3 regions of the Bacillus sp. NPDC094077 genome follow, and region 2 is predicted to be linked to each of the others. Evidence: riboswitches for the same ligand, from Rfam matches in the RefSeq annotation. Region 2 holds a riboswitch; each other region holds the start of a gene.
What was found. A riboswitch is a leader RNA that binds a small molecule or an ion and turns the genes downstream of it on or off. The one in region 2 is predicted to bind thiamine pyrophosphate.
Positions count from the first base shown of each region.

Region 1: another riboswitch for thiamine pyrophosphate. It lies ahead of thiT (energy-coupled thiamine transporter ThiT); the one in region 2 lies ahead of thiC (phosphomethylpyrimidine synthase ThiC).
Region 3: another riboswitch for thiamine pyrophosphate. It lies ahead of thiM (hydroxyethylthiazole kinase); the one in region 2 lies ahead of thiC (phosphomethylpyrimidine synthase ThiC).

Region 1 is NZ_JBNNUF010000005.1:51,221-62,035, forward strand. Features, by position in the region: partial or broken gene ACQKNR_RS14340 (DUF4262 domain-containing protein) at 116-334, shown strand; partial or broken gene ACQKNR_RS14345 (DUF2199 domain-containing protein) at 398-908, shown strand; gene ACQKNR_RS14350 (diacylglycerol/lipid kinase family protein) at 950-1,852, opposite strand; gene hpt (hypoxanthine phosphoribosyltransferase) at 1,935-2,462, opposite strand; gene ACQKNR_RS14360 (hypothetical protein) at 2,624-2,839, shown strand; gene ACQKNR_RS14365 (hypothetical protein) at 3,024-3,356, shown strand; gene ACQKNR_RS14370 (LPXTG cell wall anchor domain-containing protein) at 3,533-4,024, shown strand; gene ACQKNR_RS14375 (class D sortase) at 4,114-4,734, shown strand; gene ACQKNR_RS14380 (response regulator transcription factor) at 4,925-5,614, shown strand; gene ACQKNR_RS14385 (sensor histidine kinase) at 5,611-7,464, shown strand; gene thiT (energy-coupled thiamine transporter ThiT) at 7,674-8,342, opposite strand; TPP riboswitch at 8,428-8,529, opposite strand; gene ACQKNR_RS14395 (FeoA family protein) at 8,724-8,951, shown strand; gene feoB (ferrous iron transport protein B) at 8,948-10,815, shown strand, end outside.
Region 2 is NZ_JBNNUF010000004.1:134,935-145,749, reverse strand. Features, by position in the region: gene ACQKNR_RS12470 (arsenic transporter) at 271-1,629, shown strand; gene thiC (phosphomethylpyrimidine synthase ThiC) at 1,733-3,493, opposite strand; TPP riboswitch at 3,606-3,721, opposite strand; gene lldP (L-lactate permease) at 3,792-5,447, opposite strand; gene ACQKNR_RS12455 (DUF4870 domain-containing protein) at 5,746-6,063, shown strand; gene ACQKNR_RS12450 (metal-binding protein) at 6,263-6,754, opposite strand; gene ACQKNR_RS12445 (YkvA family protein) at 6,805-7,170, opposite strand; gene ACQKNR_RS12440 (LTA synthase family protein) at 7,710-9,638, shown strand; gene ACQKNR_RS12435 (D-amino-acid transaminase) at 10,233-10,815, shown strand, end outside.
Region 3 is NZ_JBNNUF010000009.1:105,144-115,958, forward strand. Features, by position in the region: gene ACQKNR_RS20435 (anaerobic C4-dicarboxylate transporter family protein) at 1-966, shown strand, start outside; gene ilvA (threonine ammonia-lyase) at 1,034-2,242, opposite strand; gene thiE (thiamine phosphate synthase) at 2,351-3,010, opposite strand; gene thiM (hydroxyethylthiazole kinase) at 3,026-3,835, opposite strand; TPP riboswitch at 3,908-4,017, opposite strand; gene ACQKNR_RS20455 (siderophore ABC transporter substrate-binding protein) at 4,124-5,068, opposite strand; gene ACQKNR_RS20460 (ABC transporter ATP-binding protein) at 5,143-5,901, opposite strand; gene ACQKNR_RS20465 (iron chelate uptake ABC transporter family permease subunit) at 5,895-6,866, opposite strand; gene ACQKNR_RS20470 (ABC transporter permease) at 6,856-7,809, opposite strand; gene topB (DNA topoisomerase III) at 8,241-10,430, shown strand; gene ACQKNR_RS20480 (YhgE/Pip family protein) at 10,470-10,815, opposite strand, start outside.

The DNA of each region.
Region 1 (10,815 bases), on a different contig from region 2:
AAAATGTGTTTTTGTATGAATATATTGTAATTTATTTTGATTGATTATGAAATAGAAAATGGAAAAGTGTCGATAAAGAGTCGGAATAGGTGTTTTTCTTTAAAATCTTATGTTTTTTTGTTCCATAATAGAAGAAATAAAGAGTGGGAAAAAGTTTGAACAAGGAATAGAGTACACAAATATTATTGAAGGTTATCCTGTCAGTATGAAGTCTTTCATAGAGCTAGATCGGGAGGTTTTAAGAGTTTTATTACCAGATAAAAGAGGGATTCTTCCGACTGCATTAGAGTGTGATGAATATTATAAGACTCAATTAGATGATATTGAAGATTAAGTATTTTAATAAACACTGGGAAATTAGGATGAATTATATGTATGACATGGATAGGGGAACGAGATGAAAAGAAGAAGGAAATCCGGAGAAAAAGTACAAATAAACCGCTTTACACTCCCTTTATGTTACGGAAGTGAAGCACCATATTATGATTACGAGGTAGAGCCTCATGAAAGAGAGGAACGCTTCCATTTAACGTCAGATTTTTGTGTAATGGACGATGAACATTACTTTATTAGGGGATGTTTAGAGCTTCCTATCATTGATTACTACGAAAATTTCATATGGACTGTGTGGATATCACTTAGTAAAGAAAGCTATGATAAAGTACTAGAAGAGTGGGATGAAAGAGGACGAGAAAATAGTGATCCTTATTTTGGCTGGTTATCTGTAGAAATACCAGTTTATCCAGAAACATTAAATTTAAAGACGAATGTACATATAAGAGAAGTTGGAGTGGCGCCGTATGTTGAATTAGAGCCAACTGAACATCCTTTAGCGATAGAACAAAAAAAATGGAATTACTTTGGAGAGAGTTAAAGAAATACAAGAAATGATCCAACAACATAACTAGATTAGAAGAGAAAAAACGAGTGATATCACTCGTTTTTTTCATTACACAACCGCAGGATTATAAATCATCGTAAAGTGTCCTTGTAATAGTTCAATATGACACGGTGTATGAAGCGAGCTTTCTCCATCCGTATCTACTTCTTTTTCTTTTTCTGTTTCAATATGAATAGATTTCGCTTTTACGTGGAAGATGTCATTTTCATTTGTATCTTCAAATAATTTCTTTCCGATATAATCTTTAAATGCTTGAATGCCCGTTGATTTGACTACGAAAATATCGAGTGTACCGTCATCACATTTTACGTTCGGAATAAAGGAAGGAATACCACCAAGATATTCACCGTTTCCAACCATAACAAGGACAGCCTCGTCTTCATATACTTGTCCGTCGTAAGTAATTTTGACTGGGAATGTTTCAGCATTTTTGACAGTTCGAATGGTGCTTAAATAGTAACCGATTTTACCAAGCTTTGCTTTTTCTTCTGCATCAATATTGTTTGATACTTCAGATACGAGCCCGATGCCCCAGAAGTTTAAGAAATGTTGCCCGTTTGCTTTTGCGACGTCAACTGGTTTTGCATGCCCTTTTGTGATAAGCTTTGCTGCTTCTGCGATGTTTTGCGGAACGCCTAGCGTACGAGAGAAGTCGTTGCAAGTTCCGCCTGGAATGATTGCAAGTGTAGGTCTAGTTTCAAGAGGGGCTAAGCCATTTGTGCATTCAAATACAGTTCCGTCACCGCCAAAGACGATAATTAAATCTACTTTACTAGCAAACTCCTGACAATATTTTGTTGCATCACCTTGCTTTTTCGTGTGAAGGATGTGTAAGTCAGGAAAAGCTGCCGCAAGAGGTGGTACGATTTTCGCTAAATTTGTATGTAAGTCGCCTTGACCGGCTTTCGGATTTACGATGAGGAGTACTTTCTCAAATTTTACTTTTGTCATTTTATTCTCTCCCTTTGTCTTTTACGAATCGTGATAGAAAATAAACTTTCATCAGTATTTGATGAAAGTTTATCTTGTTATATTATTCCGTTACAACTGAAGCGATAAATGGTAAGTTACGATATTTTTCGGCACAGTCGATACCGTAGCCGACGATAAATTCGTCTGGAATTTGGAAGCCTACATATTCAGCTGTTAAGTCCACTTTACGGCGTTCTGGCTTATCAAGTAACGTACAGAACTTGAGTGCCTTTGGTTTATGCATAAAGAAGTGGTCTTTTAAGAAATGAAGCGTTAAACCAGAATCGATGATGTCTTCTACGACAATTACGTTTTTTCCAGTAATGTTTACGTCGATATCTTTTAATAGTTTCACTTTTCCAGTTGTTTCTGTTTGGTTTCCGTAGCTAGATGCAGAGATAAAGTCAATTGTTACCTCGTTTTTAATGTGACGAATTAAATCAGCAGCGAATACGAAAGATCCTTTTAGTACAGCAATCACTACGATTTCTTCTCCTTCAAAGTCATGCTCGATTTGAAGTGCTAATTCTTTTACTTTTGCTTGTAATTGTTCTTCAGAAATTAAAGTGTCTTTTATTTCAATATTCATTGTAATCCTCCTACAGTGTAAAACTAGTGAACATTTCGACTGTAAAGGATAGAATAGAAAAAGTCAAAGAGGATAGTAATTTTTTACAAAAACAACGACAAAATCATCTGATGATATGATATACTAATTATATTGAGAAAACGCTTCCATAAAGGGTGATTATGATGAAGAAGAAACAGTACACAAGTGCAACATTTATAAAAGCATTACTTTTAACAATTGTTCTTGGGAGTTTGGCTTACATAATTGATGTACCTGCAATTCGCATTTCACTAATTGGAATGACTTTAGTATTAGGCGCAATTTCCCATGGCATGATGTCGCAGCTGCAAGAAGCTGGAGTTGATAATATGAAAGATCATATAGATAAAGATTGAGAAACCTTCATGTATATACAATGAAGGTTTTTTCTTTTCTTACAAAAATGTAAGGTAGTTGTAAGGCAAATCGATAGTTGCATCATAGCATTTTGGATAAACTATAGGTGTAAGGTAAAAGGTAAGCATATTTTAGGTAAATGAAGTTTTAGGCACTCTATATGTGAAGAAGGAGTAGGAGGGCATGGAGAAACGTTGGACAACCTTTTCTTTTTTAGCGACTAGTAACACCGTAATGCTAGCTGGAGAAATGGATTTTTTGCACTTGTTTGATCGAGAAGACGATCATTCTTCTTCTAAATTTACAATGAAATGGTGTAAATGGAGCGAAAGTTGTAGATTGGAAGAAGAGGCCCCTAACGAAGAGCAAAAAATTATTTTAACAAACCCTATTAAAGCATGGGTTGTTCAACGCCGTAAGTGTAACGTCAAAAATCACTTCAAGAAAACTGAGCCGAGACAATTAGTTATCGCTCCGGCTCTTTCTACTTCTAAATCACGCGAAAGTAACATGTAAATATTGAGACACACACCCGAAAAAACATCGTATATATTACGGTGTTTTTTTATTTTCTACAATGAAATCTTTAAATGAAATATATTTCATCTGCATCTTATATTTACATATGTTGTTTATTCTAGTGATACATCCGATGCGAAGTGATGTAAAACCTATAAGAGGAGAGAAATAAAATGAAAAAGAGATTATTACCAATTTGTGCAATGGCACTTTTAACAGTAGGTTATTCTTCAGTAGCGAGTGCTTCTACTGGAACATTAACAAAGGAAGAAGCGGCGCAAGTGCAGTCAGATGTAGCTAAAAAGGAAGAAGCAATTCAGGCACAGCAAAAAAATGATGCAGAGAAAAAGCAAGCGGCGCAAGTACAAGAAAAAAGTGATATGGCCAAAAAAGAGGAAGCAATAAAAGCCGAGAAAAAGAGTGAAGAAGAGAAAAAGAGAATAGCACAAGAACAGTTAAAAAGTGATATGGCCAAAAAAGAAGAAGCGATAAAAGCCGGGCAAAAAAATGATGTAGCAAAAAAAGAAGTAGCGAAGCCAGTTGTACAAGGTGAAAAATTACCAAACACAGCATCAAATAATGTAGCAATGATGGCATTAAGCGCCTGTCTTGTCGGATTAGGTACATTATTTGGATTGAATCGTCGCAATAAGGTTAAAGCGTAAATAAAATATTAGCCTATAAAGAATGGGATAATTTCATATATTAAAAATGGTAGGTTACTCCTACCATTTTTTGCATGGGGGGATGAAACATGAAGCTACTCAATTATATCGGTATGATATTAATGGCTATAGGGCTATTTATGGGATCATATTATGCGGTGGAATGGTATAAAGGAAAAAGCTCCGCTCAAGAATTAACAAAAGAAGAAATAAAGAGCCTTACAAATATACAAGATAATCAACTTTCTCATGAAACGCCTGTAACTTCTCAAGTGCCTTCTTCTCAAACACAACATAAAGAAGGAGAACAGGTAGCGATGTTAAGTATACCGAAAATAAAGAAGAAGTTTTCTGTTTATTGGGAGGCGAATGATGCAACTTTGAAAAAAGGAGTTGGTATGTTTGTTAGTGATTTAACGACAACGCCATCTGGAGGGGGACATACTGTACTGAGTGGGCATCGAGATACTGTATTTACAGATTTAGGAGAGTTAAAAGAAAAGGATACTCTTATTTTAGAGTATGATAATAAAACGTACACATATGAAATTCAAAAGACATGGATTACTCATGCGGATGATCGTACTGTTATTGTGAAAAAAGAAGAACCGACTTTAACCCTGACGACTTGCTATCCATTTGATTATATAGGGGATGCACCAGATAGATATATTATTGAGGCGAAATTAACTGCTAGTTATGCAAAATAAAGTGAAACTTTAATCTGAGGAGGGGATCCATCCCTTTTGATTATTAGCCCGCACCAATCGGGCTTTTCCGGGCAGTTAATCTTCCACCTAATTTCCTCGCATGTGCCGAATTTTGAGGTGAGGGTCTTACTGACCGCAAATAGCGGGATAAAATTGTAGTTTCTAAAAGTGAGAGGGGGATACGTAAGTTATGCAAAAAAACATTTTAATTGTTGAAGATGAAGAGATTTTGCGTGAAATATTAAAAGATTATTTTTTGAGTGAACAGTATATAGTGTTTGAAGCGAGGGATGGGAAAGAAGCTTTAGTTTTATTTGAAGAAGAAGAGGTTGATTTAGTTATACTCGATATTATGTTACCAGAACTAGATGGATGGTCTGTCTGCCGGAGAATTCGTAAGACGTCCCAAGTACCTATTATTATGTTGACAGCGCGTGTAGATGAGGATGATACGTTACTTGGATTTGAACTTGGGGCAGATGACTATGTGACGAAGCCGTATAGCCCGCCAATTTTATTAGCCAGAGCGAAAAGATTGTTAGAAAGCAGAAAAGTGACAGAGCAGCTTTTAGAGAATGAAGACGATACGTTATCAATTCATGGCATTCACGTCCATTTTCCGTCACGTACTGTTACTGTTGATGGGGCAGACGTTAGTTTAACACATACAGAGTTTGAAATATTAGTGTATTTCATGAAAAACCAAGGAATTGTACTAACAAGAGAACAATTAATTTCAAAAATTTGGGGATATGAATTTGCTGGCGATGATCGAACAGTTAATAGCCATATTCGTAATTTGCGAAATAAATTAGGGGAGAAAGCAAAGTACATTACTACTGTAGTGCGAACTGGTTATAAGTTTGAGGGAAATGTATGAGGAAAGGGATTGTACTAAAATTATTTACTCTTACAACAGCATTATGCATGCTAATTTTAGCGACGATATTTATTGGACAAACGATATTTTTTAAACAATATTATGCAAATCGAAAAGTGGAAGATATTAAAGTAAATTTAAATTCCTTTGAAAAGAATTATTTAAATTATGTAGGAAGTACAGAAGGAATTCAGAAACTGGAGCAAGACTTTTTAAGAGAAAATAATACGTGGGTCACGACATTAGATCAGAATGGGAATTTAAAACATGCAGATGATTTTTATTTTGAGGTAACGATAGATCGTAGGCAACAAAAGAGCTTTGGACAACAAATATTCAAAATGCCCTTATACAATCTCGTCAATATAGAGGAGATTGATAATAAATCATCAGATCAGTTTTTAGGCCAAAACATTTATTTTTCTGGGGTGAAAAAAGAAGATAGTTTTATTCCATTCTCTTTCACGTTATCTAAGCAAAACTTAAGCGGATCTAATAAACCGTTAGAAAAAGCATTTAATGAGAAAAAGAGTAAATTAGATGAGGAGAAAAAGAAAGCAGCCCAAGAATCACTTGTAAAGGAAAAGAAGCCGGCCGTTCAGGAACAAGCTGCCCAAGAATCAGATATTTACATAGGAGGGTATGTTACGAAAGTACAGTTTCCTGATGTAAAAGGCCCCGTAAATCCAATTTATAAAAACACTTTATTTTTGGATAGTATAAAAGAATTTCAAACGGATGTATTACTAAAAGAGAGTAATCAAATAGAATATTCAACCAAGACAATGGACTATGAAAAGAATGATATAAAATATAAATTATTAATTAAACCAATAAAAGATAAAGACGGGTCAGTGACATATATATATGCAATGGCATCTTTGCAACCAGTCGATGAAGCTGCACAAATGGTGCAAGATTATTACATCTATATTATTGCATTTGTAGTCGTTCTCATTTTTCTAGCTTCGTTCTATTATTCAAAACAAATTGCAAGACCATTACTAATAATAAATGATACAACGAAAAAAATAGCACATTTAGATTTCACAGAAAAAATTCCGGTTACTTCAAAAGATGAAATTGGTGATTTATCAAAAAATATTAATACGCTATCGAACAAACTACATTCGCATATTGGACAGCTAGAACAAGATATTGAAAAGGAAAGAAAATTAGAAAATACGCGGAAAGAATTTATTTCGGGTGTTTCACATGAATTAAAAACACCGTTAAGTATTATGAAAAGCTGCATTTCTATTTTAAAAGATGGAGTAGCTGAACATAAAAAAGAATACTATTTTCAAGCGATGGAGCGAGAAGTAGACAAAATGGATACTTTAATTTTGGATATGCTTGAGTTAGCTAAATTTGAGTCAGGCACATATAAAATGAAAAAGGATGCGTTTTATATTGATACAGTAATTGAGGATATATGTGAACACCTTTCTGTGGAAATAGAGAAAAAAGAACTTCGTGTTCATAAAAATATATGTTCATTTGAAGTGATTGCAAATCAAAATCGGATTGAACAAGTCATCGTGAACTTCATTACAAATGCCATACGCTATACGCCAAATAAAGAAGATATTATGATTTCTACAATAGATGAGAAGGATCGTATCAAAGTGTGTATTGAAAATAAAGGTACTCACATTGAAGAAGAGCAATTAGATAAAATTTGGGATCGTTTTTATCGCGTGGATGCAGCTCGTCAGCGTTCACAAGGTGGAACGGGTCTTGGGCTTGCCATTTCTAAAAATATTTTAGAACTGCACGATGCTGAATATGGGGTAAAGAATACAGAAGATGGTGTGTTATTTTACTTCTACTTACCGAAAAAAGCGTAGACAATGCATGCTACGCTTTTTTTAAGTTATTTTCATATTATCTTTACCTAATCTTTATTTTTAAACGATATAATTTGGTTAGAAAATGAGGTTATGTAAGGAGTCGATGAACCGTGCATAGCAATTGGCTAGGTATAATGGTATTTATTTTCTTTTGCGCATTTATTGTTTTTTTAATTGATATTACGATATAAAAAAAAGAGCGCTTATTAAGCGCCCTTTTTGTTTGAATTTAGTTGATAAGCACCAATGCTCTTGAATAAGCGTGGTGAAGTGATAAATAAAAATATAAGTAAAACTGTACATAAAATAAAAGAACCAATCATTGTGCTACCGTTTACGATTAATGAATATAGTACAGCTGATTGACCTTTTGGTGCGTATTGTCCCCAGAAAATAATACCAGCAATAAAATGACAGAAATAGCGAGCAAAGCTACCAACAAATGTAGCGAGGATAATATAAACAAGGACTTTCTTACCTTGGTCTTGTTTTGATGAAGGTTTATCTTTACGGCTACCTAAACTTGATTGTTCTTCGCTATTTTCATTGGATGTTAAAAGTGCTTTTTGAATTGGACGATAGAATAAACCAGCAAATCCGATAAAAGCAAAGGCAATGAAATACTCAATGAATGCTTGAACAGGTGTTAAAATATAGGCATCTCCTACGACAATTTGTAATAGCCCCCAAACTAAACCACCTAAGAAAGCCGATTTAAAGCCCCAGCGGTATGCGATAATAAAAATAGGAATCATAGCAAATGAAATGGAACCGCCTGTTGGAAGTTTAATTGATAATGGTAAAATATCGATAATCAAGGCGAAGGCTGCAAAAATTGCAGATTCGATCATCGCTTGTAAATTGGTGTTACGCATGTTGTCTCCCCCTAAATCCAAGTTACACAAAAAAGAACATTATCATAGGAGGATACGAAATACGTAAATAAAAAAGAGGTATGTATTTCGGACGTTTGCACAATCCCTGCGTTAGCATTAACTAACAGGTTCGAAGGGTCGGAACGAAGTGTTCCCTCTCAGCGGCAAGGCTCCCCCTGTGATAACGAGATTCTTTATTTGCTATTGTTTATTGTAAGCGAAATGGATGAGAATGGCAAATGAATCTGGTATGACAATTATTGAAATATAATTGTAGCGAAATGTTAATAAATATGAAGCAAAAAGGTATAGTACAAGAGAAATAGAGTATGGTATAATTTTTTTGAAAATAATTATCATTCTCTTCTGAGGGGGAAGGTTATGAGCTTAGTAGATATTAAAATTGGTGAGAAAGTGTTAGTACAAAGTATTCAGTCGCTAGATAATTTACTAAAGAGAAGACTGGCTGCTTTCGGTCTCGCGGAAGGAAGCGAACTTCGCCTGAAACAGAAAGCGATGTTTAAAGGTCCTTGTACATTGGAGTGTCGTGGACAGCTAATTAGTATTCGTCATTGTGACGCGAAAATGATAAAGGTGGAATTAGCGTGAATAAGGTTGCTTTGCTAGGGAATCCGAATACAGGGAAAACATCATTATTTAATGCGCTCACTGGTTCTTATGAATATGTAGGGAACTGGAGCGGTGTAACAGTAGAAAAGAAGGTTGGTAAATTAAAAGGTAAGCAAGGAACATTAATTGATTTACCAGGCGTTTATGATTTAAATCCAGTTTCACGTGATGAAGGTGTCGTTACGAATTTTCTACTAACAGACGAATTTCATCATATGTTAAATATAGTGGATTCTTCGCAATTTGAGCGAAATATGCATTTAACATTACAATTACTTGAATTTGGTAAGCCAGTTTCAATTGGTTTAAATATGATTGATGTGGCAAAGCAAAGAGGAATTGTTATTAATGTAAAACGATTATCAGAAATATTAGGAGTAACAGTCGTTCCTGTCGTTGCAAGAAGCGGAAAGGGCTGTGAAGAATTACTTGCTACTCTTCATGAAGAGAAGCAAAAAGAGAAAAAACCATTCATAATTTCATATGGTGTACAAATGGATGAAGGGATTGGAGAGGTAATCGCTCTTTTAGAGACAGCGAATTATGAGCATCCAAGATGGTTAGCCCTTCAATTTTTAAGTAATAACGAAGTAGTAGAAAAAGAAATGAAAGCATTACCAATTTATAAGGAACTTATAGCCATTCGATCTCGTTTAGAAGGAAAACTTGATTGTACGTTGGAGGAGCATATTTACAAAACTCGTGAAGCGTATATTGAAAAGTTAAAAACAAATGTAATTCAGCATGAGAAAGAAGGAAAAATTCCTTTTTCGGAAACAATCGATAAGTTAATTACACATAAAATTTTAGGACTTCCAATCTTTTTAGCAGTTATGTTTTTTATTTTTCAAGTTACGTTTACGTGGATTGGTACACCTTTATCTGATATGCTTGATGGATTTTTTGGTGGACAGCTTACTGATTGGGTTACAGCTGGTCTCGCAAGTGTTGGGGCTTCTGACTTTATTCAAGCGCTCGTTACAGAAGGTATTATTGCTGGTGTAGGTGCGGTATTAGTATTCGTTCCACAAATCTTTGCACTATTCTTCTTCATTTCATTATTAGAAGACTCAGGATATATGGCGCGAATTGCAGTTGTTATGGATAGAATTATGGAGTTTTTCGGCTTAAACGGAAAAGCATTTATCCCGATGATTATCGGCTTTGGATGTAACGTTCCAGGTATTATGGCAGCGAGAACGATTGAACAGGAGAAAGAACGTTTACTTACAATTTTAGTAACACCATTTATGTCTTGTTCAGCACGTTTACCTGTATATGCATTATTTGCGGGAGTGTTCTTCCCTCATAGTCAGGCGACTGTTGTGTTCTCTTTATATGTTGCAGGTATTGTTCTTGCGTTACTCGTTACAAAAATTATGTCCCTTACTATTTTAAAAGCGGAAAAATCTATTTTTGTAATTGAACTACCTCCTTACCGTGTGCCACAAGCGAAAACACTATGGCTGAGCACGTGGGAGAAAGGTAAAGGATTTGTTCGTAAAGCAGGTACATTTATCTTCGGTGGTTCTGTTGTCATTTGGTTATTAAACTATGCAGGCCCATCAGGATTCGGTGTTGATATGGGAGACAGTTTCTTAGCGATGATTGGTGGTTTTATCGCTCCACTATTTGCACCGCTCGGCTTTGGAACTTGGCAAGCTGGGGCATCCCTTTTAACAGGATTTTTAGCGAAAGAAGTTGTCGTTTCAACAATGGCGATTATTTATGCGGTTAAAGAAGATGTGCTAGGAAATGTAATGGGGGCACATTATACAGCGTTATCAGCGTACGCATTTATGTTCTTTGTTTTATTATATGTTCCGTGCTTAGCGACAGTAGC
Region 2 (10,815 bases):
TATTTCAAAAATCGCTGATATATTTTGAGTTGCGGTCAATATTCAAATAACCGCTAATATAAATTTCATTTACTATTTTCCCGTTCTCCCAAAAATTTATAGACGCCTCTCACAATAGTTATTCCACTACTAGAGACACTTTTCCCATAGCTTAAAAAACACATATTCACTTTATTCCATTATCCGTCTAGTTCTTCTTATTTTCCGCCGAATATACTAACTTGAGACAAGCTACATTTGTTCAAGAAAAAATAGAAAGGTAGGCAAAATATGAGCATTGAAATATGGATTACTATTATTGTATTCTTCTTAACGATGATTGTTATCTTTTGGCGGCCCCGTGGCTTAAACGAAGCGTGGCCAGCAGCAATCGGCGCTGGTATTATCCTAATTACTGGCCTTGTATCAAAGCCAGACGTCATGGACATTATCAGTAAAATCGGAGGTGCCTCCATAACGATATTAGCGACCATCGTTATGGCAGTTATATTAGAAAGCTTCGGCTTCTTCCATTGGGCTGCAGCAAAACTCGCAAATCTAGCGAAAGGTTCCGGCCACCGCCTATACTGGTACATTCAATTACTATGTTTCCTTATGACTCTTTTATTTAATAATGACGGTAGTATTTTAATTACAACTCCAATTTTAATTCTACTTCTGAAAAACCTTCAATTAAAACCTCATCAACAAATCCCTTATTTATTAAGTGGTGCTTTAATCGCTACTGCATCTAGTGCACCAATTGGTGTAAGTAATATCGTAAACTTAATTGCATTAAACATCGTCCATATGACTCTTTATATGCATACTGCTATGATGTTTGTACCTGCAACATTAGGGTTATTGTTTATGTCATGGCTCATGTATACAGTTTTAAAGAAAAAACTCCCAAAAAAATTACCTGTTTCTTCATATGATATTGAAGAAATTTTCTTCACGAAAAACTTCCATCCGTTAAAAGGAAAAAACTCTGTTGATACGAAACAAAAACGTACAAGATTCATGTTAAAAGTATTAGGTTTCGTCTTCCTTATGCGCTGTCTTCTGTTCGTTGCATCCTTCTTATCTATCCCAATCGAAATTGTTGCAGTACTCGGTTCCCTCGTTCTCCTCATCTGGAGATGGTACTACTTACGAACAAACCCTATCGATATTTTGAAAAAGACACCGTGGCATATTTTAATTTTCGCCTTCTCTATGTACGTCATTATTTACGGACTCCACAACGCAGGGTTAACAGCCGCACTTGTGCAATGGCTCGAGCCAGTTGTAAGTCAGCATTTACTCTATGCTAGCTTTGCAATGGGCGGACTTGTATCCATCCTCTCTAACGTCTTCAATAACCACCCTGCACTTATGATTGGTACAATTACATTAACAGAAATGGGACTAGACCCAGTCACATTAAAAACAATCTACCTCGCAAACATTATTGGTAGTGACATCGGTTCACTATTATTACCAATCGGTACGTTAGCTTCCCTCATCTGGATGTATATTCTGAAACAAAACAAAATTAAAGTAAAATGGAAAGATTATTTAAGTGTATCTCTCATCGTTATTCCTCTCACAACAGTCGTCACATTATTCCTCTTATACTACTGGGTACACCTCTTCTTTGCCTTATAAAGAAAACAGAAGCCCTCTTTGCTACCGTCTTAGCAAAGGGGGCTTCTTCTATATTTAAGTTAGGTACTACAGTGTGATCAATCGAGTAAAGAGGTGTAACGTGTTATTGGTATAAATGACTACCAGTGTCTTTAAATTCTTTCGCTTTCTCTTTCATTCCTTTTTCAATTGCTTCTGTCGTTTCTAAATCATTTTCTTTCGCATATTCACGAATATCGTGTGAAATTCTCATACTACAAAACTTCGGCCCACACATGGAACAGAAATGAGCCGTTTTCGCTCCTTCTGCTGGTAATGTTTCATCATGATACTCCATCGCGCGTTCAGGATCTAAAGATAAATTAAATTGATCGCGCCAGCGGAATTCAAAGCGTGCTTTTGAAAGTGCATCATCACGCTGATGAGCCGTTTTATGACCTTTCGCAAGATCAGCCGCATGCGCTGCAATTTTGTACGTAATAACACCTTCACGAACATCATCTTTATTCGGTAAACCTAAATGTTCTTTCGGTGTTACATAACAAAGCATCGCAGTTCCAAACCAACCAATCATCGCAGCCCCAATTGCAGATGTAATATGGTCATAACCTGGTGCAATATCTGTCGTTAACGGTCCAAGTGTATAGAACGGCGCACCCTGACAAATATCAAGTTCTTTCTCCATATTCTCTTTAATTAAGTGCATCGGTACATGACCGGGTCCTTCAATCATAACTTGCACATCATGTTTCCAAGCAATTTTCGTCAATTCACCAAGTGTCTCAAGCTCAGAGAACTGCGCTTCATCATTTGCATCTGCAATCGAACCTGGACGTAATCCATCTCCAAGAGAGAACGATACATCGTACTGTTTCATAATTTCACAAATCTCTTCAAAATGAGTATATAGGAAGTTTTCTTTATGATGGAATAAACACCACTGCGCCATAATTGACCCCCCGCGCGAAACGATACCTGTCGTCCGCTTTGCAGTAATTGGAATGTAGCGAAGTAATACACCAGCGTGAATGGTAAAATAATCAACACCTTGCTCCGCTTGCTCAATTAACGTATCACGATATACTTCCCACGTTAAATCTTCTGCAATTCCGTTTACTTTTTCAAGCGCTTGATAAATTGGCACTGTTCCAACTGGTACAGGTGCATTACGAATGATCCACTCACGCGTCGTATGAATGTTTTTACCTGTAGATAAATCCATAATCGTATCTGCACCCCAGCGCGTTGCCCACGTCATCTTCTCTACTTCTTCTGCAATCGAAGAAGATACAGCAGAGTTTCCGATATTTGCATTTACCTTCACGTGGAAGTTACGTCCGATAATCATCGGTTCTGCTTCCGGATGATTAATATTCGCTGGTAAAATGGCACGACCTTCCGCAATTTCCTTACGAACAAACTCAGGCTCTACCCCTTCACGAATTGCAACATATTCCATCTCAGACGTAATCATACCGTTACGTGCATAATGCATTTGCGTAACGTTTCCCCCTTGCTTCGCTCTAAGCGGCTTACGATCCATTTGTGGGAAAACAGGTGTATGTTTCGAAGCCACTTTTACACCGTCATCCTCTGGTTTCACTTCACGCCCTTCGTATGCTTCTACATCTCCGCGCTCAACGATCCAAGAGTGACGCGGCGTCGGAATCCCCTTTTCCAGCTCCACTTTATACGCGGGATCCGTATAAGGACCACTCGTATCATATACACGAATCGGCGGATTCGAAACACCATTTGTATCACTTTGTTCAATCTCACGCATCGGCACTTTCATACCTTCACGTGGTCCATCCACATACACTTTCTTACTCCCTGGTAAACTCGATTTCAATTCGATTTGCTCAGCTGAAACAGACTGTTTCATAACCTTTATTGCCCCCCTGTACGTGACAAGGACGAGATATGGCCAGCGCATGCCAAAATAAAAAGAGCCAGGTCCATAAAAAAATAAGGACCTGGCTCATAAAGACATCATTATGTAAAGCCGTTAACTTCCCTACGCTGGTACGAGCCAGATCAGGTCCAAAGGGTTAAGAAGTTCACGCGCTTCTCTCTCAGCCTACGCATACGTTAGGCACCCCTAGTTTATCACTGATTTAATTTTCAATACTTTCCAATCATACACGATAATCTGAAAAATGGAAAGGTTATTTCTTTTTCAATTACGGAATCATCCAAGTTAAATAATAAGCCTGCACATACGTCATAATTCCAACAATTATAACGAAGAATAAACTATGTTTCACCGTAAAGCGGAACAGATCCGATTCTTTTCCCGCAAGTCCAACTGCCGCACAAGCGATCGCAATCGATTGTGGAGAAATCATTTTACCCGTTACACCACCTGTTGTATTTGCCGCAACGAGAAGTACTTCAGATACACCAACTTGCTGTGCTGTAATTGCTTGTAAATTCGAGAACAATGCGTTCGCTGACGTATCAGATCCAGTTAAGAATACGCCAATCCACCCTAAGAATGGTGAGAAGAACGGGAATAGTGCGCCGGTTCCTGCTAACGCTAACGCTAATGTAGAAGATAAACCAGAATAGTTTGCAATAAATGCGAATCCTAATACGAATCCAATTGATAGAATTGGCATTTTTAATTCATTTAACGTTTCTTTAAATGTCACTACTGCGTCTTTTGCACTCATCTTCAAAATAAAGATAGAAATGATACACGCAATTAAAATTGCTGTTCCAGTCGCTGATAAAATATCTAATTTCAGAACTGCCTCATAAGGCGTTGGTTTATTTACAATTGGCTCTGCTTTCATGACTAAATTGTGCAAGCCTGGAATTTCAAACTTAAATACGAGACTCTCTAAAGCGCCTCCTGGAGCGAATAATGCTTTAAAAAAGTTTTGACTCCAAATCACAACCATCACCGTTAAAATAATGAACGGAGACCATGCTTTCACTACTTTTCCTACCGTTAGCTTTGGCATAGATGTCGTTGTTGCTGCTACTTCACTATTTGCTTGTTTAGATTGATAAATCTCTTTCGGCTGCCATACTTTTAAGAACAGTGATAAACTTACTAAACTTACAAGTGCTGATGTAATATCCGGAAGTTCTGGCCCTAAGAATGTCGCTGTAATGAACTGCGTAATTGCAAACGAACTACCCGCTACGAGTAAAGCAGGCCACGTCTGTCTTACCCCTTTAAATCCATCCATTAAAAATACGATAAAGAACGGAACAAATAATGATAGAAACGGTAATTGATGCCCTGCCATTTGTCCAATTTTATGTGGATCAATACCTGTTACTTGTCCAGCAACTGTAATTGGAATTCCCATCGCTCCGAACGCTACCGGTGCAGTATTTGCGATTAAACAAAGACCTGCTGCATATAAAGGATTTAACCCAAGACCTGCAAGAAGCGCTGCCGTGATTGCTACTGGTGCACCAAATCCTGCTGCTCCTTCTAAAAACGCTCCGAATGAAAATCCAATTAAAATAACGAGTAAACGATGATCGTTTGTAATAGATAATACAGACGCACGAATCACATCGAATTGACCTGTTTTTACAGAAATTTTATATAAAAATACCGACATAATGATAATCCAAGCAATTGGCCATAATCCGTATAAGAAACCGTATCCGGTTGCTGCCATTGCCATCGTGAACGGCATTTTATAAGCGAATAATGCTACTAAAATTGTAAGTACAACTGTAATAAGTCCTGCCACATACCCCTTCATACGGAAAACTGCTAAAGCCAAGAAAAAAAAGATGATCGGAATAAGTGCGACTGCTGCCGAAATCCAAATGTTACCGAACGGATCGTAAACTTGTGTCCATGTGTTCATTGTTCTCTCCCCCTAAAGAATCCCCTTTTAAATAAATATCACCTTATCAATAGACTATCAGGTCATCATACCTTTAAGCCTAAAAATAAAAAACGTTTAAGAAAACGTTTTCAATAACTTTCATTTATACTTTATCACAACCATTTCCCTTACAAAAGATTTTTTTGAAAATTTTATTATTTAATATAAAAATCTTACAAAAACGTCACGTTCTTGTAATGTTCATCGATAGTAAGCTTACCAAAATTATTGCATAATAATAAGTATAACAACTGACATTATTCATGAGGTGATATATATGAACGGAAACAAAATACTAGCTGCTTTATCATACTTTAGTGTACTATTTGCCCCTATCTTATTCCCTATTATCGTTTGGATTGTGGGCGATTCTGAAACGAAACCACATGCAAAACGTGCGTTATGGACACACATCATCCCAAGTATCGCTACATTGATTGGCGTAATTATTGTAGGAATCATGGGTATCGGATCTGACCAGCCAGATGTAACACTTGGAATTGGAGCAATGATTGTTTTATGTATTTGCGGAATCATTAGCTTATACTACTTCATTTGGAACATCGTAAAAGGTATTAAAGTACTGAAAGCTTAATTTTAAACAAACGTTTAATTAAAAAAGGACACTTGCAAATTGCAAGTGTCCTTTTTCCCGCTATTTGCGGGCAGTAAGACTCCCACCTCAAAATTCGGCTGGAGCAAAGAAGTTAGGTGGGAGTCGAGCTGCCCGTAAACGCCCGATTGGTGAGGGCTGATAATCAGTGGGGGAAGCCCCCACTGATTAAAGTTTCACTTTATCTTCTACGTTTCTTCTTTTTTCTCATCATTTTCTTTCGGCGCGTATTCACTTTATCCGCTATAATGTGGAGCGTACTCGCCACAACAATTCCCATTACGAACGTTACAATTTCAACCTCATATTCCTTCGTCATTTCTATTAAATTCCCGTCCAGTGCGATTACGTTTAATAGGAATAAAAATGGAGAAAACACGATTAACATGTATGCAATACGAATTACATCACCGATTATAATCGTATGTGTAAAAAAGGAACGATGCGGCATTACCCTCTTATACGGATACCAAAATATGCGTAGGAATCCCCATTTATTATACGCATTACTGTACGTATCTAAATCCGGTGTTAAAAATGAAGTACCTACTAAAAAGCCAATTGCAAAAGTTAATAAAAAATCAAAATTTGTTAATCCATACGAAAAGAGCAGAAACAAAACAACCGGAAGGGATATTAAGTTTATTTTCGTATGCGTTCTTCCTGATGGCATAATGCACTTCCTCGCTTACGTTCGCCCTGTCACTATATGACAGTTCTCACCTATTGATCTAATTTCTGATCGATAAATGATGTGTCAACATCCGAATCAAACCATTCTGCCAACTTCACTCGCGCCTTATCTTTCACATCTGCATTGACGTATAACGACGCTTGTATTAGCGCGGCCGTTAATGCCCCTAAATCATCCGTATAACCAATTCCAGCAATAAAATCTGGGATTGCATCAATCGGTGCAATAAAATAAGCAAGTGCTCCAATTACAATAATTTTCACTCGTTTTGGAACATCAGGTCTTTGCAAAACGTAAAACAGTAATAAACTTGCATAAATGACCGACTGTCCCGCTTGTTTTGCAACATGTTTCACTTTCTTCCAAAACGCTTCAACTGAAAATTTTTGTTTCATGTAAAAGCCTCCCTATTTTTTTAAAGAAATAAGCTACAATATGTTATCAGTAAAAGTTCATCAAAATTACACATAATCTATCAATGAATTTTTATTGTAACAAACAAAGCTTAAAAGAACAAGTGTTCGTTAATTTTTGCACACTTTCTTTCATATAATAGGTTTCTAGACAACCACTTACACATCTTCATTTCTTATTTCTCAACCTTGGGTATTTTCGTTTTCACTTAACATTCCACTCTATCTTTGTTATATTTTCTAGTTGACGGACATATAAACGAATGTTAAAGTTTTCTCTGGTAGTGACAAATCACATACAAAAAATGTAAAATGTTATAGTGTTTCTCAGAAATGAATTTTGTTGTATAATACAGAAATGACGTTATGCTTATGAGCAACACAAGAAACCAAAAGGGTATGCATAGTTATAGTCGTATATGGGTGAATATAGAACCTCTAATTATGGCCAAGAAAACTATGTATTTTTTATTTTATCGCTCCAAAATCGACCAAGCCTGATAGAGAAAGGGTGGAAGTGAATGAAAGAAACCTTGAAATCACAATTTCAAAATGTGCGTTTCACTTTATTCGTAGCTTTGGCCGTGTGGCTGAAAACCTACATTATTACACGCACAAGCTTTGATTTAAAACTTGAATCTTTCATGCAAGAATTCATTTTATTCATTAGTCCATTAGCAGCATCATTACTGTTTGTGGGACTTGCATTATTTGCAAAAGGAAAAAAACGTAACTATATAGCACTTGGAATTAATTTTGTCTTAACGTTCATTCTTGTAGGTAACGTAATGTTCTACGGATTCTACAATGACTTCGTTACTTTACCAGTACTAGGACAAACATCTAACTTCGGAAGTTTAGGTTCAAGTGTGAAAGAATTATTTAACTACAAGGTTATCCTTGCATTTGTGGATATTATTGTATTCTTCGTTCTATTGAAGAAGAAGAAAGAATTTGCACCGACAGAGCGTGTATCACGTCCGATGCGTTCCCTATACTTCGTGTCAACAATTGCTATTTTCTTCGTAAACCTAGGATTTGCAGAAGCTGAGCGTCCAGAACTATTAACACGTTCATTCGACCGCGTTATGCTTGTTAAAAACTTAGGATTATATGTACACCAAGCATACGATCTTGGCTTACAAGCAAAATCAAGTTCACAAAAAGCATTTGCCGACGGTAGTAAATTGCAAGAAACAGAAAACTACGTGAAAGCAACACAAAGCAAACCTGATCCAAATATGTTTGGTACTGCAAAAGGGAAAAACGTAATCGTTGTCTCTCTTGAATCATTACAAACATTCTTAATCGGTGCAACAGTGAACGGACAAGAAGTTACACCGTTCTTAAACCAATTTACGAAAGAAAGTTATTACTTTGATAACTTCTTCCATCAAACTGGACAAGGGAAAACATCTGATGCTGAATTCTTAGTAGATACTTCTTTATATCCACTAGACCGTGGTGCTGTATTCTTCACACACGGTAACAATGAATACACAGCAACTCCAGAAATTTTACGTCAGCAAGGATACTACACTGCAGTATTCCACGCAAACAACGCAACATTCTGGAACCGTAACATTATGTATCCGGCACTTGGTTATGACCGTTACTACAACGAGCTTGACTACAAGATTACGCCAGAAACAAAATTAAACTGGGGATTAAAAGATATCGAATACTTCGATCAGTCTATCGATATGTTAAAACAAGTGAAGCAACCATTCTACACTCGCTTCCTTACTTTAACGAACCATTACCCATTCACTTATGATGACAGTACGAAATTAATCGACGAATACAATTCTGGTGATGGCGTATTTGACCGTTACATGGTAACTGCTCGTTATTTAGACGAAGCAATGAAACACTTTATTGAGCGTCTAAAAGCAGAAGGTATTTATGACAACTCTGTTATCGTATTCTACGGTGACCACTACGGTATTTCTGAAAACCATAACCGTGCAATGGCACAGTTCTTAGGAAAAGAAGAAATCACTACATTTGACCATATGAACTTACAAAAAACACCGATGTTTATTCACGTTCCAGGTCAAAAAGAAGGCAAAACAATTTCAAAACCAACTGGTGAAATTGACATTAAACCAACTATCCTAAACTTACTTGGTGTAGATTCTACGGATGACGTTCGATTCGGTCATGACGTATTCTCACCAGATAATAAAGGATTCGTTGTTCTTCGTGACGGTAGCTTTGTTACAGATAAGTATATGTACACAAACAGTACATTCTACGACCGTAACACTGGTGAAGTTGTACAATTACCGAAAGAAGAATCTCAACCACTCATTGATCGTGCACAAAATGAATTGCACATGTCTGACAAACTCATTGAGGGCGACTTACTTCGTTTTTCTAAAAGTAATAAGATCAAAACTGGTGAAGTAAAAACAGCTATTAAAGAAGAAAAGAAGAGCGCTGAGTAATCTCAGCCTCTTTTTTTTATTTTCCGCTACCCTTCCTCTTCTATTCATTAACTTTAAAATTACATAACCTTTACCAAATATTCACACCACATTAATGAAACATTTCTATAATAAAATATGTAAACAAGGTTCTACATATTTCTTATCTCTCATCTTCAATCAGATCCCTTAAAGAAATATGCGAATCGTTTGTTTTTTACTTTCTTATAATTGTCTTTCAAAACGTTTTGTTTCCATACACAAAACATTCAATAAGACAATATCCCTATGAAAGATAGCTACCCTCCTTGTGCAACATTCCATGCGAATGTTGCTTTTTTTTATTTAAAAGCAGGATTCTTATTTCTTATTTTCGAATTTGTATATACAAAATGCTATAAGTCACTATTACTTCTCTATCATTTACAAATACATATACGTCATATGTATAGAATTGCCTACATAAAAATTACTATAGTGACTTTATCCCTCGTTAACCGGCAATAGGAATCCCGCTTCAAAATTTGGCTGAATCAAAGAAGTTATACGGAAAATCCACTACCCGTAAAAGCTCGATTAATCAAAGTTTCACTTTACTTCAGTACTTACGAAAGGATGGGACGGAAATTGGCATACGAAAGATTTGTACTTTGGAATGATGCAGTTATTGACACAACGAAACAAAAAACGTACATAGAACTTGAAGAAAGGGGTTTGCAATTTGGAGATGGTGTCTATGAAGTGATTCGCCTCTATAATGGAAACTTTCACTTATTAGATCCACACATAACAAGATTATATCGCTCCATGGAAGAAATAGAATTATCGCTCCCTTTCTCAAAGGCAGAACTCATTACCTTACTTTACAAACTCATTGAAAGTAATAGTTTCCACGAAGATGGAACCATTTATTTGCAAGTATCTCGCGGTGTACAAGCTCGTACCCATGCATTTTCATATGACATCCCTCCTACAATCTATGCTTATATTACAAAGAAGGAAAGACCCGCTTTGTGGATTGAATATGGGATACGTGCTATATCAGAACCAGATACTCGCTGGCTTCGCTGTGACATTAAATCATTAAATTTATTACCGAATGTATTAGCCGCTACGAAAGCTGAACGCAAAGGTTGTAAAGAAGCTCTTCTCATACGAAATGGTATTGTAACTGAAGGTAGCCAATCTAACTTCTTTC
Region 3 (10,815 bases), on a different contig from region 2:
GCAGAAGTCTCTCGTGAATCAGGAATTAGACCGGAACGCCCAATGTCAATTGCCGTAATTGCTTCCCAACAAGCAATTACAGCTAGTCCAATATCAGCTGCAACCGTTGCCCTTTTAGCAATGTTAGCTGACTATAAGATCACTTTATTAGATATTTTAAAAGTAAGTATCCCTTCTACTTTCATTGCTTGTATGGTAGCTGCATTTGTTGCTAGCAAAATGGGGAAAGAATTAAATGAAGACCCTGAATACTTAAAACGATTAAAAGAAGGAATGATTCCTAAGCTTGAAGAGAAAAAAGAATTTGTAGGTGTAAAAGGCGCTAAATTATCAGTTATCCTTTTCCTAGTAGGAACTTTTCTTGTCGTACTTCTTGGTTCATTTGAAGCACTTCGTCCCGGATGGATGGTTGACGGGAAGTTAGTTCGTCTTTCCATGCCAAACACAATTGAAATGGTTATGTTAACTATCGCAGCTCTTATTATTATTTTCTGTAAACCCAATGTAGAAAGCATTGTATCTGGTAACGTCTTTAAAGCGGGAGCAACAGCGGTTGTTGCTATTTTTGGTATCGCTTGGATGGGAGATACTTTCTTTAACGGCAACTTAAATATGATTCAAGGATCAATTCAGCATTTAGTGACAAGTGCACCATGGCTATTTGCTATCGCATTATTCATTCTATCTATTTTACTGTACAGCCAAGCAGCAACAGTTCGTGCTTTAATGCCACTTGGACTATCTCTTGGTATTCCGCCGGCATTACTAATTGCGATGTTCCCTGCAGTAAACGGATACTTCTTCATTCCAAACTATGGAACAATCGTTGCTGCCATTAACTTCGACCGTACTGGTACAACAGGTATCGGTAAATACGTTTTAAATCATAGCTTTATGATTCCTGGTCTGATTGCAACATTCACTTCTATCGGAATTGGAATGCTCTTAATTTCCATTATGTTTTAAAGAAAAAGCACAAACCTGCATCTTTAAAAGGTTTGTGCTTTTTAATCAAACGTTTGTTTAAATTTTTTCAATCAATAACTTCTACAGCATATCCTTTCTTTTTCAAACCACTCAATATTTCTTCAATATGATTTCTATCTTTCGTTTCTAATGATAAGTGCAATTGCGCATATCCTGGAAATACCTTTGTACCAATCCGTTCTAAATGTATATTTAATACATTCGCTTCAAAACTTGTTACAATCTCGAGTAAATGTTGCAAATATCCTGGCTTATCTTTAATCATTGTCGCAATGTGAATGAAGCGTCCTGCTTCAACCATTCCATGCTCAATAATACGAGAAATAAAGTTTACATCGACATTTCCACCACTTAGTACGGATACGACCTTTTTTTCTCTTATTGGGATTTTATGATAAAGCAAAGAAGCTAATGAGCTCGCACCAGATCCTTCAACCAACAATTTATTCCGTTCAAGAAGCATTAACATCGTTCGTGCGATTTCCATTTCATCTACACAAAATACATCATCTACATAACGTTGTACAAGTTCAAAAGTTAAATCACCTGGCCTTTTAACCGCGATTCCATCCGCCATAGTTGGCGCCGACTCTACTGTTATTACCTTCTTTTCCTCAAGTGATTGTTTCATTCCCGGACAAGCAAGTGTCTGTACACCGTATATTTTTACTGATGGCTTTTGTTCTTTAATTGCCATCGCAACCCCTGCAATTAATCCCCCACCTCCAATAGGACAGATAACAGCTTCTACATCTTCTAGCTGTTGTAATATTTCCAGACCAACTGTACCTTGACCAGCAATTACTGCTTCATCATCAAATGGATGTACAAATTTCGCTCCTGTCTTCTCCTTTAAATCTAGTGCATAAGCTAATGCATCATCAAATACATCACCTTGTAATTCTACACGAGCACCATACCTTTTTGTTGCAAGCACCTTACTTAACGGAGCACCTTTTGGCATCACAATCGTACAAGGAATACTAAGCATATTACTAGAATAAGCAACCCCTTGCGCATGATTTCCAGCAGATGCCGCAACAACACCATTTTCTAGATCACCTTTCTCAAGAGAAACCATTTTATTATAAGAACCACGTACTTTAAAAGAGCCTGTCTTTTGTAAATTCTCAAGCTTTAAATACACTTCATTCTGTGATAATTCACTAAATGTACTTGAATAATCTAATGGTGTCATATGTACAATGCCCTTCATTTTCTCATAAGCAGCTATAATATCCTGAAATACAATCATGCCTTCGCCTCCAAAACAGTATATGTTTATACATACTAGTTTAAGCGGCATATTTTGTTTTATACGACAAAAGACCACGCAGTATTTTCATACTACATGGTCTTTTATCTACAAACCCTTATTTACTTCCTCAGCTAATCGCTTCGTACTTTCATACGCAGATTCTGCTAAGCTAATTGCAGAAATAACCGAAACTCCATCCGCACCTGCTTCTATAACGGAAGCAGTATTTTCAATCGTAATTCCACCAATACCAACAATCGGTATCGTAATTCCTTGTTCTCTAAAGTAAGCTAAACCTTTCGTTCCTTGCACAGCTTTTGTATCTTTTTTCGTATTCGTTGGGAAAATAGGGCCAACACCTAAATAATCTGCACCATTTTCAATTGCAAAACGAGCTTCTTCAATTGTATGAGCAGATACACCAATAATTTTATTACCCATTTTTTCACGAACAGCAGTAATCTTCTCATCCTCTTGTCCAACATGTACACCATCTGCATCTAATTTGATGGCTAGTTCAACATCGTCATTTACAATAAACGGTACACCATATTTCCTACAGAGTGCTTGCACCTCTTTTGCAAATTGTAGACGCTGCTCTCCGATTAAAGCCCCTTCTCCCTTTTCACGAAATTGAAAAAGCGTCACCCCACCATCTAACGCTTCTTTCAATACAGCTAATGGATCCTTCGTACAGTTATTACTTCCCATAATAAAATACACTTGTAATAACTTTGACATTTTATCTGTTTCAATACGTGCCATTTCTTTCACTCCCTCTTACCCTAACTCTTCAATCTTTCCATATTTCTCAATATCACCTGAAGTGGTATTTGCTAACTGATTTAAAAATTCGATTTGGAAACTACCAGGCCCTTTTTCTACTGTTTTAGCCGCTGCTAGTTCCGCAGCCACCCCATAAAATGTTAATGCGGCCACCGCTGCCTTTACATAATCTTTTTCCACCGCTACAAATGCTCCTATTACAGAAGTTAATAAACAACCCGTTCCCGTAACCTTTGTTAAAATAGGATGACCATTCCGAATAAGAACAGTTTGCTCTCCATCTGTAACAACATCTTCTTTTCCAGTAATCACCGCAACTGTATTTAATTCGTCTGCTGCCTGTTTGGCAATACTTACAACATTGCCATTTCCAGTACCAGCGTCCACCCCTTTAATTTCCCATCTCTCATTAATAACGTTAGCTATTTCAGCTGCATTTCCACGAATTATTGCTAAATCTATTTCAGCTGGAATATGTCTCGCAACTTCTGTTCGGTAAGAGGTTGCTCCTGCGCCAACTGGATCAAACAATACTGGTACATTGTTCGTATTTGCTGATTTACCAGCAAGTAACATCGCTTCTACTTCTTCAGGACGAAGTGTTCCCATATTTAATACTAGCGCTCCAGCAATGCTAGCCATTTCTGCTACTTCTTCTTTTGCATACGCCATTACAGGTGATGCTCCTAGTGCTAACAAACCGTTCGCTGTAAAATTTGTAACCACAACATTTGTAATATTATGAACGAGCGGATTAGATTCTCTCACCAAATCCACTACTTTACTAATTTCTTTCATATTCATCCATTTCATCTCCTAACTATAATGATGGGAGATACACAAAAAGGCACTTTGCGCGTACGCAAAGTGCCTGAACATGTGCTTTTACACTCTCCCTACGCTGGCATTATCCAACAGGTTCAAATGGTCAATGACGGATTAGTCATACTCTCAGTTTGCATCCACAAACTCCCATGTGTTTATTATTCATCTACTTCAAAGTCTACTCTCATTCTAGTAAAATAACAAGTTCTTTACCTTCCCATATAAAAAGAGTGATAGGATGTTCATCCTATCACTCTTTTTATATGATTATTTTAGACCTTTTGATACTTCTTTAACCATTTCTGATACAGACTCAAGTCCGCCACCAGATAGGTACCAGTAGTTCGCATCAAGGTAAACTACATTACCATTTTTCGCAGCGTTTGTTTTGCTAACGATTTCGTTTTCAACAACTTGTTTTGCAGAAGATTTCCCGCCAACAACAGCGCCTCTATCTACTACAAAGATGTAATCTGGGTTTTTCTCAAGAATATATTCGAATGAAACTTTATTACCATGTGTATCTGCTTTAAGTTCTGTGTCAACAGGTTTTACACCAAATACATCGTGAATAATACCGAAGCGAGATTGTGGACCGTATGCACTTACTTGACCATCATTCGCAAGAAGGATCAAACCTTTTTTATCGCTTTTCGTAGCTTTTTCATTTAATGCTGCAACGTCTTTTTCAACTGCTGCAATTTCTTTTTTCGCTGCATCTTCTTTACCGAAGATTTTTGCTAACATTTCTGTGTTTTCTTTAAATGATTTCATGTAATCTTTTGTATCTTGTTCTACGTAAATTGTTGGAGCGATTTTTTCAAATTCTTTATACGAATCAGCTTGTCTTCCAGAAATAATAATTAAATCTGGGTTAAGCTCATTAATTTTTTCAAAGTCTGGTTCTTTTAAACCACCAACATTTTTATACTTTTTATCTGCGTATTTAGAAAGGTACTTAGGAACACTTTTTTGTGGCACACCGGCTACTTCCACACCTAATTTATCTAACGTATCTAATGAACCGAAGTCAAATACTACAACATTTTTAGGGTTTGTTTTAACTTTCGTTTCACCTAATTTATGCTTAATTGTAATTTCTTTTGCTTTACTTTCACTAGCTTCTGTCTTTTTGTCAGAACCATTATTGCTACACGCCACAGCGACGATAGCAAGCATGAAAGTTAATAATAGCATCGCTAATTTCTTCACTTCAATCACCTCAATAAAATTTTTAAAATTATTTAAATCGATAGGACATTTACACTATCAAAAATAACTTCCTCTTATGAAAAGTAAATACAAATGTTATTGCCAGATATCTCTTCTATATGGATGTCCATATCATAAATATCTTTTAAAACAGCTTTATCAATGATTTCATTTGTTGGACCTTCTTTCATGACCTTCCCGTCCTTTAAAGCGACAATACGGTCTGAATAACAAGAAGCAAAATTTATATCATGAATTACGATAATAACTGTTTTTCCAAGTTCCTCAACAAGGCGTCTCAGCACTTTCATAATTTGTACAGAGTGCTTCATATCCAAGTTGTTAAGTGGCTCATCTAACAAAATGTACTCCGTATTTTGAGCAATTACCATTGCGATATAAGCTCTTTGCCTCTGTCCACCACTTAGTTGATCTAAGTATTTATGCTCTATATCCTCTAGCTCCATATAGCGGATAGCTTCTTCAATGTGTTGCCAATCTTCTGGCGTTAAATTACCTTGTGAGTAAGGAAATCTACCGAAGCTAACTAATTCGCGAATAGTAAGTCTTAAATTTATATGATTCGTTTGCTTTAAAATAGAGATTTTTTTAGCAAGATCATTACTATTCCACTCACCAATTTCTTTATCTTCGATATAAATTTCACCAGCGTCTTTTTTTAGTAATCTACTGATCATAGAAAGAACCGTACTTTTCCCAGCACCATTTGGTCCGATAAAAGATGTGATCTTTCCTTTTGCTATTTTAATAGAAACATTTTCAACAACATTTTTATTACCATATTGCTTTGATATATTTCTTACTTCTACCATGACTTGCTCTCCTTTAATAGAAGATAAATGAAGTACACACCACCGACGAAGTTAACAATGACACTTAAAGTCGTGTTAAATTCGAACACTCTCTCAACAATCAATTGTCCACCTACTAAGGCGATAATACTAATAAAGATAGAACCTATAATTAAATATTTGTGCTTATATGTATACAAGAATTCACGTGCAACATTGACTACCAGTAATCCTAAAAACGTAATTGGTCCAACTAACGCCGTAGAAATAGAGACTAAAATTGCGATTGCAATTAAAAGTTTTTTTACGACTTTGTCATAATCTACGCCTAGGTTAATTGCCTCTTCTCTTCCGAGCGATAATACATCTAGCAATTTCAACTCTTTATATATGTAGGCAATAACTAATACAATTCCAATAATAGACACTGTCAGTAACTCTGTTTTCACGTTATTGACGCTTGCAAACATCTTTCCTTGCACAATTTGAAATTCATTTGGATCAATAAGTACTTGCATAAAGGACGATAAACTTTGAAAGAATGTCCCAAATATTAATCCGATTAAGAGTAAGAAATATATATTACTTCCTTCTCTTTTAAATAGAAATTTATAGAGAAATAGTGAAAAAATCACCATTGCACTTACTGATATAAGAAAATTTACATTTGTATTCATCATTGCAAAATGTTGCGATCCAAATACAAATACAACAACAGTTTGTACGAACATATAAAGTGAATCTAAACCGATAACACTCGGTGTTAAGATCCGGTTATTACTAACTGTTTGGAAAAGCATAGACGAAAATGCGATTGCTCCGCCCGTTATTACCATTGCTAGCACTTTTTTCGCTCTTCTTGGTAACGCATACTCTAATGTGTTCATATTTAAATTAATGAACAAAAAGATTACAACGGACACTACAGCTAAAATGGCAAGGATTGCTAACATCAACTTATAATTCTTCGGTTTTCTATGCTGCATATGCGTTTCTCCTCATCAATAAATAAAGGAAGATTCCGCTTCCGATTACTCCTACTGTTAAACCAATAGAAATCTCGTACGGATAAATGACGACTCTGCCGAGTATATCGCAAGCTAGTACAAAAACTGCTCCTAATAAGGCAGTATGAGGCAAACTATTTTTCAAATTGTCCCCGCGATAGATAGAAACGATGTTTGGAATAATCAGTCCTAAGAATGGAATCATTCCAACCGTTAAAACAACTAATGCAGAGATTAAAGAAACGATCACGAGTCCAAGATTTAGCACTCTCTTATAATTCATTCCTAAATTCGCTGCAAAGTCCTCTCCCATTCCAGCAACGGTAAAACGATTCGCATATAAAAATGCGATAATTACAAGCGGAATACTGAAATATAAAATCTCGTATCTCCCTTTCATAATCATTGAAAAATCACCTTGTAGCCATGAATTGATATTTTGAATTAAGTCGTATTTATAAGCAAAAAATGTTGTAATGGAACTAATAATATTTCCAAACATAATCCCAACAAGCGGGATGAATATGGCATCCTTAAACTTAATTCGCTTTAAAATTTCCATAAATAAAAATGTACCTGCTAGTGCAAAAATAAATGCAATAAACATTTTTTCAAGAGGACTTGCTGTTGTAAACAACATCAATGATACAAGCACCCCTAATTTCGCACTATCCATCGTACCGGCTGTTGTCGGCGATACAAATTTATTTCTACTTAATTGCTGCATAATTAACCCACTTATACTTAAGCTAACACCAGCAACAACGATACTAATTAAACGAGGTAGCCTACTTAAAAATATGATTTGCATTTTATCTTGATCCCAATGCAAAATATCATTCAAACTAACATCTTTTACACCAATGAAAATAGAAGCAACTGATAAAACAATAAGCATAATAAATAAGTATCTTTTTTTCATAGTCTCATCATGGTGCAGATTATGTTCTGTCGCCATCATTTGATTTCAAACAGATTATAATCCTATCATCTTTCCCCCTCGTCTATTTATAGAATGATAGAGATCATAACTCTCTTGGTTTAACCTCTCTTCACCTTTTACCATTAAAATTGAATTTCATTATCAATTAAAAACAGTTTTAATATGTATAATTCAAATTTCTTACATATTATTTTGGCAATATTTTGGTAACCTTCTTTAATGATAATGAAATTCATTTACGATGTCAACGCATACACTTTAAAATCTGATATTTATATCAATCTTTTATTTGTATTTGTAAATCACACTCGTTCATTTCGTCAAAAATCATTCAAACTTTGAGCGCGACTGAATCTCAAGAAAATGTATGCTATATTTAACGTATGGAAATTTGAAAGGATGTTTTAAATATGGTAAAAAGCGTTGTAATCGCTGAAAAACCTTCCGTTGCACGAGATATTGCTCGCGTACTGAAGTGTGATAAAAAAGGGAACGGTTATCTTGAAGGAAATAAATATATTGTAACTTGGGCTTTAGGTCATCTCGTTACATTAGCAGATCCAGAAAGCTATGATGTGAAATATAAAAAGTGGAATTTAGAAGATTTACCAATGCTACCAGAACGTTTGAAATTAACGATTATTAAACAAACTGGTAAACAATTTAATGCTGTAAAAAGTCAGCTACTTAGAAAAGATGTAAATGAAATCATTGTAGCAACAGACGCTGGACGTGAAGGGGAATTGGTTGCTCGTTGGATTATCGATAAAGTTAAGCTAAATAAACCAATCAAACGTTTATGGATTTCTTCTGTAACCGATAAAGCAATTAAAGATGGTTTTGCAAATTTAAAACCAGGTAAAGCCTATGACAATTTATACGCTTCAGCAGTTGCACGTTCAGAAGCTGACTGGTATATCGGTCTTAATGCAACTCGCGCTTTAACGACTCGCTTTAATGCCCAGTTAAATTGCGGCCGTGTACAAACCCCTACTGTTGCTATGATCGCTAGCCGTGAGGATGAAATAAAGAACTTCAAAGCACAAACTTACTACGGCATCGAAGCGCAAACAACCGATAAGTTAAAACTTACTTGGCAAGATGCAAACGGTAATAGCCGTAGTTTTAATAAAGAAAAAATTGATGGTATTGTAAAAAATCTAGATAAACAAAATGCCACTGTTGTGGAAATTGATAAAAAACAGAAGAAGTCATTCTCTCCTGGTCTTTACGATTTAACTGAATTGCAACGTGATGCAAATAAAAAGTTTGGTTACTCTGCTAAGGAAACATTAAACATTATGCAGAAGTTATATGAACAACATAAAGTGCTAACGTATCCTCGTACAGATTCACGCTACATTTCATCTGATATCGTTGGAACACTTCCAGAACGTCTAAAAGCGTGTGGCGTCGGAGAATACCGTCCTTTAGCGCATAAAGTGTTACAAAAGCCAATCAAATCTAATAAATCATTTGTTGATGATAGTAAAGTAAGCGACCATCATGCGATTATCCCAACAGAAGGATACGTTAACTTCTCAGCTTTCACAGATAAAGAACGTAAAATTTATGATTTAGTTGTAAAACGTTTCTTAGCTGTTTTATTCCCAGCATTCGAATACGAACAACTAACGTTACGTACAAAAGTTGGTAATGAAACATTCATTGCACGCGGAAAAACAATTTTGCACGCTGGTTGGAAAGAAGTATATGAAAACCATTTTGAAGATGATGATGTAACGGATGATGTAAAAGAACAAATGTTACCTCGCATTGAAAAAGGCGATACATTAACTATAAAACTAATTATGCAAACATCAGGTCAAACAAAGCCACCTGCAAGATTTAACGAAGCAACTTTACTTTCAGCCATGGAGAATCCTACAAAATACATGGATACGCAAAATAAACAACTTGCTGATACGTTAAAATCAACGGGTGGATTAGGTACTGTAGCGACACGTGCAGATATTATCGACAAACTCTTTAATTCATTCTTAATTGAAAAACGTGGTAAAGATATTCACATTACATCAAAAGGGCGTCAGTTACTTGATTTAGTACCCGAAGAGTTAAAATCGCCTACACTAACTGGGGAATGGGAACAAAAACTCGAGGCAATTGCAAAAGGAAAATTAAAGAAAGAAGTATTCATTTCGGAAATGAAGAACTATACGAAAGAAATCGTTGCTGAAATTAAATCGAGCGATAAAAAATATAAGCATGACAACATTTCAACGAAGTCTTGTCCAGATTGCGGTAAACCGATGCTAGAGGTAAACGGTAAAAAAGGAAAAATGCTCGTTTGCCAAGACCGTGAATGCGGTCATCGTAAAAATGTATCTCGTACAACAAATGCTCGCTGTCCGCAATGTAAGAAGAAACTAGAATTACGTGGGGAAGGTGCTGGCCAAATTTTCGCATGTAAATGTGGCTATCGCGAGAAATTATCTACATTCCAAGAAAGACGTAAAAAAGAATCTGGAAACAAAGCTGATAAACGCGACGTTCAAAAATATATGAAACAACAGAAAAAAGAAGAAGAACCATTAAACAACCCGTTCGCAGAAGCATTAAAGAAATTAAAATTTGATTAACCAAAAAGGTTCCTACCTCTATCGGTAGGAACCTTTTTATTAATGAATGATTTTACTTCCTTTTGCATTCTCAACGAATTTTTCACTTGATTTGTTAATTGGTGTTTTCAGTAATAACGCAGCAACAACCATAACTACTACGAAAGCACTTAGTACAAGTAAATCTCTTGTTACTATATCCCAAAGCATTCCGCCAACGGTTTCACGAATTGCACTAATTGCATATGTGAATGGTAAAAACGGATAAATTGCTTGGAAGAACGCCGGTGTCATTTGAATTGGGAATGTTCCGCCCGATCCTGCTACTTGTAGTACAAGTAAAATAATCGCCATCGATTTCCCAACGTTTCCGAAAATAGAAACGAGTGAGTATACGATACAAACG